DNA from 3 places in the Lysinibacillus sp. RS10 genome. Region 1 is predicted to be linked to each of the others. Evidence: riboswitches for the same ligand, from Rfam matches in the RefSeq annotation. Region 1 holds a riboswitch; each other region holds the start of a gene.
What was found. A riboswitch is a leader RNA that binds a small molecule or an ion and turns the genes downstream of it on or off. The one in region 1 is predicted to bind S-adenosylmethionine.
Positions count from the first base shown of each region.

Region 1 (3,283 bases):
CTTATTAAAATTTTTTATCAAAAAAGAATAGCCTTAAATAAAAAAATCCAATCGTTTTGATTAATCTTTCTTTCAAAACAATTGGATTATTTTCAATGTAAAATCAATATTTTCTAAAGCCACACCTGTCACTCTAAAGTGATGAAGCTCAGGCTTTCTTTTGTTTCGGGTATCCAATAAGGATAGCGATGATCCCGCAAATTCCTATCAAGATCGGATAGAAAGAGTATTGTAGCATGCTCACTGGCGATATTCCGGCTACGCTTGCGGCTGCCAGGAATTGGGCTCCGTATGGGAGAAGACCTTGGACCGTACAGGAGAAAATATCTAATATACTTGCGGACTTTCTTGGCTCAATCTCATACTGATCAGCAATATTTTTTGCAAGTGGACCAGCAATTAAAATAGCAATCGTATTATTGGCTGTAGATAAATTAGTTAGACCCACAAGGCCGGCAATCCCAAATTCAGCACCCTTTTTTGATTTAATTCTTCGTGTCGCAAGGTGAAGCAGGAAGTCGATTCCTCCGTTAAACTTAATAACCTCCACCATTCCAGCGATTAATATTGCAAGAAATGCCATTTCATACATGCCTGACATTCCTTCGCCAATCGTTTGCATAAGGCTCATTAAGTGATAGCTGCCATCCGCTAAGCCCACAGCACCGGCGAGAACAATCCCAAATGCCAGAACAAAGAAAACATTCATGCCAGCTAACGCTAAAATAATAACTAAAACATAGGGAACAATTTTTACCCAACTATAGCTTAAATGTTCTACTTGTGCGGTTTCCCCCATTGTGATAACCCCTAAAATAATGCTCGTTACAACAGCTGCCGGTAACACAATCCAAAAATTCACCTTAAATTTATCCTTCATTTGTGCGCCTTGTGAACGAACGGCAGTAATGGTTGTATCTGAAATAATGGATAAATTATCGCCAAACATCGAACCGCCGACAATCGCTGCCATTACTAAAGCCATGGAAAGTTCGATATGCTCGCTTATCCCAACTCCAATCGGCGCCAGTGCAACAATCGTTCCCACCGATGTACCCATTGACAGGGAGATAAAGCAGGCAATGATGAACAAGCCTACGACAAGCAGGTTTGGCGGAATGACCGATAAAGCAAAGTTAACAGTGGAGTCCACAGCCCCCATACCTTTTGCTACCTCTGAAAAGGCCCCAGCCAAAAGAAAAATAACAACCATCAGCATGACATTTAAATTTCCTGCGCCTTTGCAGAAAATATCAACCTTCCGCGAAAACGATTCTTTTCGATTCATCGCCAGAGCCACAGCGCCCGAAATGGCAATGGCTACAATGACAGGAAAGGCATAAAAATCACCTGTAATAACCCCTGAACCAATAAATAAAACTAAAAAAACAACAAATGGGATCAGCGCCCATGGATTCTCTTTCTTCATTGTTCTACCTCCAAAATTTAAAAATGGATACATCCTTGTCCATTTTTTTTCTAAAAAAAGACCTCTTCTTGAAATAACAAGAAGAGGTCTTATATTTATAAAACACTCCTCTTATCTATCAAGCCATTGCTTGCTGGATTTGGCACAGTAACTTAATCACAAAGTTCCGCTGCCGAGATATCATAGGGCCAGTCCCTCCATCTCTCTTGATAAGAAGAAAAAATATATTATTTTTTTGCACAATAATGAAATACTATAATAAAACATCTATATTTGCAACATGTTTTTAATTAAATACTATTTCAGAGAACATAAAAACATTTTTTTAAGAAAGAAAATTCGCTTTAAGGCGACTATGGTAAAAAAAGAGAGGAGCGATTCATGAAGTGCTAAATTAAGATGTTAAAAATATTGGTGTAATCATAGAACCATCTATCACGACGATAGGCAATTAGATTGTTAATACAGGAGAATGACAAAGATGTAGGTGCATTTGCAGAAATTGAAGGTATAGAAAATGTGAAGCAAAAAAAAGTAATCATCTATTGTAAAGAGATATATTTAAAAAGCTCAATAGTAATCGTAGAGACGACTAGACTGATTTAGTTTCTTTTAACAAAAAAAGACACTATAAAAAGAATAGAACCTACCACAAAACCAATTAATTGATCTAATAATAATTCATCTCGAAGAAACCATCTGAAAATAAAAATGCCTCCAAATATAAGCATAGCTAAAAATCCGATATATTTTATTTTATTATGTAGCATCTTCTCACTCCCTCAGTTTGAAATAACCGTCATACCTATTGCAGTAAGAACAGCAATAACAAATGCTCCCACTATAATCCATTGAGGCATATCTTTTTTTCCGTCTCTCGTCACAAATATTCAGTAACGCTAACAACTAAAAATAAAACTAAAGCGGGTATAGCTAAAACATTAATTGTAAGCTCTTTGTCTGTTACGAGCATTAAAGAAACGAATAACATTCCATAGGCTAATGCTACATAAAATCCATTACTCCATTGACCTACAACTCCGGATTCAATCAACTTTTTCTTGTTAGTAGTCATAGTCGATATTTAGTCCTTCCATTTTAATTAATATTGGTATTTTTGTAAAATAAAGATACTATTGCTAAAATTAAAAATGCTTTAGCAAACGTTTTTGTAAATTCCTTAAAATCATTAGGTATATATTGACTGGTGATAAACGCTATTACTGCCATTACTATATAAGTTAAAATGCTTTTTAATTTTGTATTTTTTATTGTAATTAAATACATTAATGATTCAGCAAATAAAATAATAAGTAATAAAATAAATGTATTTATTAACACATAACCCAAAGTTTTCACCTTCTTTTAAAAGGTTAAAAAAGGATATCAAAGAATTGATACCCTTTTTATAGAATTAAATTTTTCTATTATTATCTTGTGCTTCTAACCACTCCTATTCATATGGATATAATATTAAAGCAGCACCGAATGGACCTATTTTACTCGGTAAATTAGAACTCCAGTTTCATTCAACTTTTTCTTATTTATAGTCATAGTCGACATGTAATCCTTCTCGTAATGGCGCTTGTCGTATTAATGAAACTTTGGCGTTTTATTACGAATGAAGATTGGCTGATTTATTTAATCAATATGCGTGGTTAGCTGATTTACTAAATTTATTAATAAGAAGTTGAATAACACCTCCTAAAAGACCAAATATTAGTACACCTGTCCATGTTACATTAGCTTTAAATACACTATCTTGAATATGAACATAAACAATATCTAGACCAAAAAACGTAGATTGAAAATTAAAAAATTCAACATTAGATAACACAATAGCAATAGTTCCTA
Region 1 covers NZ_CP167122.1:825,757-829,039, forward strand. Annotated here, with positions in the region: gene ACB089_RS04170 (Na+/H+ antiporter NhaC family protein) at 149-1,429, opposite strand; SAM riboswitch class I at 1,538-1,645, opposite strand; gene ACB089_RS04175 (hypothetical protein) at 2,310-2,504, opposite strand; gene ACB089_RS04180 (hypothetical protein) at 2,528-2,779, opposite strand; gene ACB089_RS04185 (hypothetical protein) at 3,075-3,283, opposite strand, start outside.

Region 2 (3,283 bases), 2.3 Mb from region 1:
GGAGGTTGATGCTGGATTTTTAAATGGTCAAAAGTCTGGGCAATTTCAATATATCGAACTCCAGCAGGATCCATTGTTGTGTATTGTCTCCGATAAAAGTCTACTTTATGATAAAACAGAAATTGATATAGTGGAATTAGAAGACATGCCATTTATCATGACTTCTTATAAAGGGACAAATGATGTAAAAGTACTTTTAGAGCAATATCACGTAAAGCCAAATATTCGTTTCGAACTATCAGAAGAGGTAGGGATAATTTCGATGATTTCTCACCAGCTTGGCATTAGTATTTTACCGAAATTAGTTACGAATAACTTGCCTACTACGATAAAAGCCATTCCTTTAAAACAAGGTGGTTATCGTACAATTGGAATAGCAATGAAACACCAGGCATCACCCGTGACCAAAAAATTTGCGGAAATATTAAAAACCTGGTTGAAAGAACAAAATATGGAATAATTTTAGCTCATCACCGAAAGTTGTACCCAGTCGGAACGGAAATCAACTACACGTTATGGTGATGATCCAAAAATTTTGAGCTAACTTATAGAGAAGAGCAATATGCCCTATAAAAACAACATTGAAGCTTAACATATCCTTAAGTTAAAATAGTATTTGTATATTTTTTAGAAAAAAGGTGAGTGTATGGGGACATTACGAGGTAAGACCGTACTCATTACAAGTGGGGGAACGCTTGAAAAATGGGACCGTGTGCGAGGGCATACGAATTTATCAAAAGGGTCGATGGGCTGTTATTTAGCTGAGGCGGCACTAGCGGCTGAAGCTAACGTCTTGTATATGCATGGTTATTTCGCACAACTTCCGACAAACAAAGATAAAATGCGTACCATTCGATTTGAAGGTATAGAGGATTTAGGCGAGAAAGTTCGACAGGCTGTTCAGGAAGAACAGGTGGATATCGTTATTATGGCGGCAGCTGGCTCAGATTGGCTCATTGATAAAGTATATGACCAATCCGGAAATTTAATGGAGGAAGCAGGTAAAATGCCATCTGACGAGCCACCTATCATTCACTTTAAAAAGGCACCTAAAGTATTAGGTCAGATAAAAGAGTGGCAACCGAATGTTACTTTAGTGGGCTTTAAACTCGAGGCAACAGATGATGAGGAATTTTTACTGTCTCGCGCACGTCTACGGATGGAATCGGCTAACGCTCAGTTTATGGTAGCAAATAGCTCGCAGTCATTATATGGTGGAGATGAGCCACATTGGATTGTACCAGCTAAAGGCGAACCAACAAAGGTAGTGGGCAAGCAACAAACAGCGAAAGCATTAATAGATTTTTTACAAAATACGTAAAGTGAAAACTGTGTAGAGAAAATGATCTGCACAGTTTTTTTGTTTTGTTTAAATTATTTAGTGAATATTTAAAAAGAAGTTGTATGCGTTAGGTTTTCTGAAAATGCATTTCATTCTGTAATAAGTGAATGGTGGGAGTAATACTGCCTTTTAATACGGAATAAAATAACTTGTGTATAGTAAGCTTCAAGGAAAATAAACGTCTTAACTAAAATATTCGAACTTTAAATAATCCTTTTTACTTAATTACAAAGTATTCGACTAGGAATTGTAATATTTATATTGACAATAGGTTTTCTGAATTATAGAATTATTTCCAAGAAACATAATACTCTTATCGAGAGAGGTGGAGGGACTTGGCCCAATGAAGCCTCGGCAACCAATAGTGTAGGTGCCAAATCCAACAGGGCTATCTGAGAGATAAGGGGGCTATAAATCAATTTGATGCGTTGGCCTCTTATGTACAAAAAGTATGTAAAAAGAAGGGGTGTATCGGATGACTCAACAGGCAAAGATCGATGACAAAAAGCTAGAGGCAATTGCAAAGGCCATTCAGAATTTAGAATATGGAGAAGTGAACATTACGATTCAAGACGGTGTCATTGTTCAGATTAACAGACTTGAAAAGCAGAGATTTCCACAGAAAAAGTAAATAATAGGATGTCAGTTTGCTAGATATTTGAAGGCCACAAAGAAAGCAGGGATTATTTTCTTTGCTTATTTGTGGCTTTTTTTGGAAGTTAGCCAGAGGTGCTGGATTATTGTAGAGGTCCTGCTGTGCAGTATCTCCGTTAAAATTGAACATTCTTCTTTAAGATATCGACATTAATAGCGTTTCATCATATGGCTCAATCTTCAGCAATTGTTTATGATACAAAAAAACAGGAGGATTACGATGAACCATCCTGTTTTTACATGTAGTCAATTCTAATTGCTTATGAGATAGTATCTTAGCTATAAAAACTTTTAGGGATTTCCCCAATATGTCTACGATGATAGAGTAGGGGCTCCTTTTGTGCATGATCAATGGCTAGGACCTGCCCAATAAATATCGTATGGTCTCCTGCATCGATTTGTTGAAAGGTTGTGCATTGTAAAGTGGCTACAGTATCGTGTAAAACCGGTAGACCATGAACGGAAGTTGACCACTTTGCCTGAGCAAAACGATCTGGGATTTTACTTGAAAATAGTGTACATAAATGTTCTTGATTGCTCGCTAAAATATTCACAGCGAACTTTTTAGCTGCTGTAAAATATGGATGAAGCTGTGATTTTTTATCGAGCGACCATAAAATAAGCAGTGGATCTATGGAAACTGACGCAAAGGAATTGACAGTTAAGCCAATAGGTTCATCAGCGTCATTACAAGCTGTGACAACCGTAACGCCTGTTGGATAATTACCCAATGCTAGTTTAAAAGCAGCTACTTTGTCTGTCATTCTAATCACCTCTTGTTATTTTATGTGAATATAACATCGATTTACCTAAATGAAAAACTTTTTTCTTTGATGATCAGCAAATAGTAACTTCCTTGCTGAGCATCTTGAAATAGTTAGCATAAAATATAGCAACTTCTTAACAAATTGAATATTCTTAATTTTATTTTAAACCAACAAAACTAACAGGTAAAGTATATAATGGTGGGAGAAAAAAGGGGGGTAGTCATGACTTTATATTTTGACCATCTAGTTCATCAAGTTCAATCACCAGACAATGCAAAGGTTTTTTTAAACAAACGTAATATCCATACAGTTAACGGCGGTCAACACACAATGTGGGGGACATATAATGCGCTAAGCTACTTTGGATTAAACTATATTGAGCAAATAGCAATTTATGATCGTCATTTATTTGAAAATGCAGCGGAATTGCCTTATTCCCTACACTATACGTTTAAGCGGGCGCAGGAGCATTATGGATTTTCACGAATTGCATTACGTACAAAAAATATTGAAGAAGAAG
Region 2 covers NZ_CP167122.1:3,173,421-3,176,703, reverse strand. Annotated here, with positions in the region: gene ACB089_RS16295 (LysR family transcriptional regulator) at 1-460, shown strand, start outside; gene ACB089_RS16290 (phosphopantothenoylcysteine decarboxylase) at 647-1,321, shown strand; SAM riboswitch class I at 1,653-1,748, shown strand; gene ACB089_RS16285 (YezD family protein) at 1,818-1,973, shown strand; gene ACB089_RS16280 (flavin reductase family protein) at 2,272-2,760, opposite strand; gene ACB089_RS16275 (VOC family protein) at 2,986-3,283, shown strand, end outside.
Region 2: it holds a riboswitch for S-adenosylmethionine, as region 1 does, so the genes downstream of both, ACB089_RS16285 (YezD family protein) here and ACB089_RS04170 (Na+/H+ antiporter NhaC family protein) in region 1, are expected to answer to the same signal.

Region 3 (3,283 bases), 1.4 Mb from region 1:
CAATTACGGAAGTATTTTAACGATGCTAACGAAGCAACAGGTGGGCACCATACGCCACACAATCTAGAAAAAGCCCTTTCATGGCATGTAAATTACGCAAAAAACGGGACGATGAAGGACCCTGCATTATCGAAATAATAAAATGAAGAAAGCCTTGAAGGACAGTTGACTTGTTCCTTCAAGGCTTTTAGTTGTTAAGAATGTATTGCGCGAAAAGCTAGGGTCAAGCAAGGTCTCTGAGTGATCGTTTGAGCCCTTGAAGTGATCGGGTAAGCCCCAGCCCGTAGCAGAAATCAAAGCCTTCTAATCAGGATGGATAAAAATAGTTAATCAACACACCTGGTTATTTCTTTTTTTTAAATGCAGAAGTCACTTTAGGCTCAGTTCCCTGAATTAATCTATTAATATTTTCAATATGCAAAATGATTGCTATTGCAAAAAGTAGTAGGGCTATAATCGTTGGACCTACTCCAGGAATCCATAAATATGTTGCTGTACAAAAAACAAGATAAAATTCAAGTACACCGACAATTAAATAATTCGTCGCGAAAGATAAAATAACAAATAAAATGAGTGCGAATAAACCAATCTCCCAATCAACTGCTAGTAGGATCCCTATGATTGATGCAGTTCCTTTGCCGCCATTGAAGCCCATATGAAATGGAAAATTGTGACCTAGGATGACACCGGCAGCTATGATATAGGTTAAGAGCCAAACTTGTACTTCTGTTAAATTTGTTGCATCTGCTAGATAGAAATGGGCACCTATAATAGCTGCTACACCTTTACCGATATCGATAAGTGCGACTAATACGCCGTATTTCCATCCAAGGGAAAGTGTTGCATTGGAAGCACCAGCATTGCCATGACCAGTCTTTTTTAGATCTACCCCGGATAAAAACTGCGCAACTTTAGAGCCGTGAATACAGCCAATTAAATAACCAACAAGTAGAAAAATGATAACGGCTTTTACCATAAAACTCCTCCTTTCTAAATAAATACTAAAATAGTGTATGCGTTCGTAATACGTTCAGAAGCAGACAGAAGTTTCGGAAAAAATAAAATTTTAGTGTTGACAGAAAAAAAGTCTATGTTTATACTTTGTAACAACGATGGAAATTGAATCTCATACTCTTATCAAGAGCGGCGGAGGGATAGGCCCTATGATGCCCGGCAACCAGTAAGTGACGAACTTGCTAAGGTGCTAATTCCTACAGATTCTTACTTGGATCTGGCAGATAAGGGGAGGAAAACTTGCAACCGCAACCCTCTTCTTAGCTGAAGAGGGTTTTTGTTTTCTACTGAAAAATCCTCCTCATCTCCGGTGCCATCGTAAACAAATAACCATTTGGAGGTATACAATGACAAATTTTAAACCAGAAACATTGCTGTTACACGGTGGCCAAGAGCCAGACCCAGTAACAGGATCTCGAACAGTACCCGTATATCGCTCAACAGCTTTCGTTTTTAAAGACACTGCTCATGCGCAACGTCTTTTTGCCTTAGAGGAAGCTGGCAATATTTACACTCGTATTACAAACCCAACTGTAGATGTTTTTGAAAAACGCGTTGCTTTATTAGAGGGCGGTACAGCAGCAGTAGCACTTTCATCTGGTGCAGCAGCTATCGCATTTTCCATTTTAAATCTTGCGGGTGCAGGTGATGAAATTGTCGCGGCGAGTTCTTTATATGGAGGTACTTATAATTTATTTGCCAATACACTACCAAACTACGGTATTAAAACAATTTTTGTAGACGAAACAAACCCTGAAAATTTCCGAGCAGCGATTACCGATAAAACAAAAGCGGTATTCGCTGAAATTTATGGTAACCCAAGTTTAAAAGTGCTAGATATTGAAGCAGTAGCGAATATTGCACATGAAAACGGCTTGCCATTAATTATTGATAGTACATTTGCTTCACCATATGGCTCTACACCAATTGACTTCGGTGCAGATATCGTCGTTCATTCCGCAACAAAATGGATTGGCGGACATGGTACAACTTTAGGTGGCGTTGTAGTAGATGCAGGAAAGTTTGATTGGACTCGTGGACGTTTCCCAGGCTTTACTGAGCCAGATGCTTCTTATCACGGTTTGCGTTATGGTATTGACACAGCAGAGGCTGCATTTGCCACAAAACTGCGTGTACAATTGCTACGCGACTTTGGACCAACGTTAAGTGCAGATGCAGCATTTAATTTATTACAAGGTTTAGAAACGCTTCATTTGCGTATTCCTAAACACAATGAAAATGCATTGGCAGTAGCTGAATATTTACGAAACCACCCTTCTGTGGAATATGTAAATTACAATGGCTTAGAAGATTTCCCTACTCATGATTTAGCAAAAAAATATTTGAGAAATGGCTTCGGTTCAGTGCTTACATTCGGTATTAAAGGTGGACGTGAAGCAGGGCGTAAACTAATTGATAGTGTGAAATTATTCTCGCACGTAGCAAATGTAGGGGATGCCAAATCATTAATTATTCATCCAGCATCTACTACACATCAGCAATTATCAGCTGAAGAGTTAATCCAAACTGGTGTAACCGAGTCGCTCATTCGCTTATCAATCGGTTTAGAGGCAGTAGAGGATATCATTGCAGATTTAGAACAAGCTATTGAACAAGTAACAGCTTCTCAACAAACAATAGAGGCTTAATAAAAATTGGCTAATGTTGTAGCGTTTACGTATTGTCTCATTCGATGGGCCTCATTTGGTAATACGTAAAACGTTGCTGCATCAACCACTTACCCCATTTGGTAAGTAATCCGAAAGTATGCACAAATAATTCCTAGTAATTTGATAAGTATTATTGACTTGTTTAAATCCTTGTATTATACTAGGGAATAACTTAAGTGTTCGAAAGGCTACCAACCTAGAACCAAATTGTTTTTCATAAGTACTGAATATTTGCGTAGCCAGTAGCTACACGGATCTAAAAACTGATGATAAAGGAGTGTTTTAAATGGGAAATGTTTATAGTGCGCAAAACATTGCATCTTATCTTATTTATGAACTAAATGAAAATCATGTGTTTGTGAACAACATGTCCATTCAAAACATACTTGCGTCAGTTGAAAGCAAATGGGTACAGACATTTGGACATTCTGCTTTTAATGAATTCGTTTATGCTAAAGAGGAAGGCTATATAGTAAAAGAGGTCTTCAAAGCATATGAAATATATGGTGCAAGTCACATTCCTGTACCTGCGACAGAGTATTACTTAAAATACGGTACATTCCAATTAGTTGAACGTACGTATGCAATACCAAACTTTA
Region 3 covers NZ_CP167122.1:4,555,703-4,558,985, reverse strand. Annotated here, with positions in the region: gene ACB089_RS22825 (succinate CoA transferase) at 1-138, shown strand, start outside; gene ACB089_RS22820 (glycerol-3-phosphate acyltransferase) at 344-976, opposite strand; SAM riboswitch class I at 1,132-1,245, shown strand; gene ACB089_RS22815 (O-acetylhomoserine aminocarboxypropyltransferase/cysteine synthase family protein) at 1,362-2,663, shown strand; gene ACB089_RS22810 (hypothetical protein) at 2,971-3,283, shown strand, end outside.
Region 3: it holds a riboswitch for S-adenosylmethionine, as region 1 does, so the genes downstream of both, ACB089_RS22815 (O-acetylhomoserine aminocarboxypropyltransferase/cysteine synthase family protein) here and ACB089_RS04170 (Na+/H+ antiporter NhaC family protein) in region 1, are expected to answer to the same signal.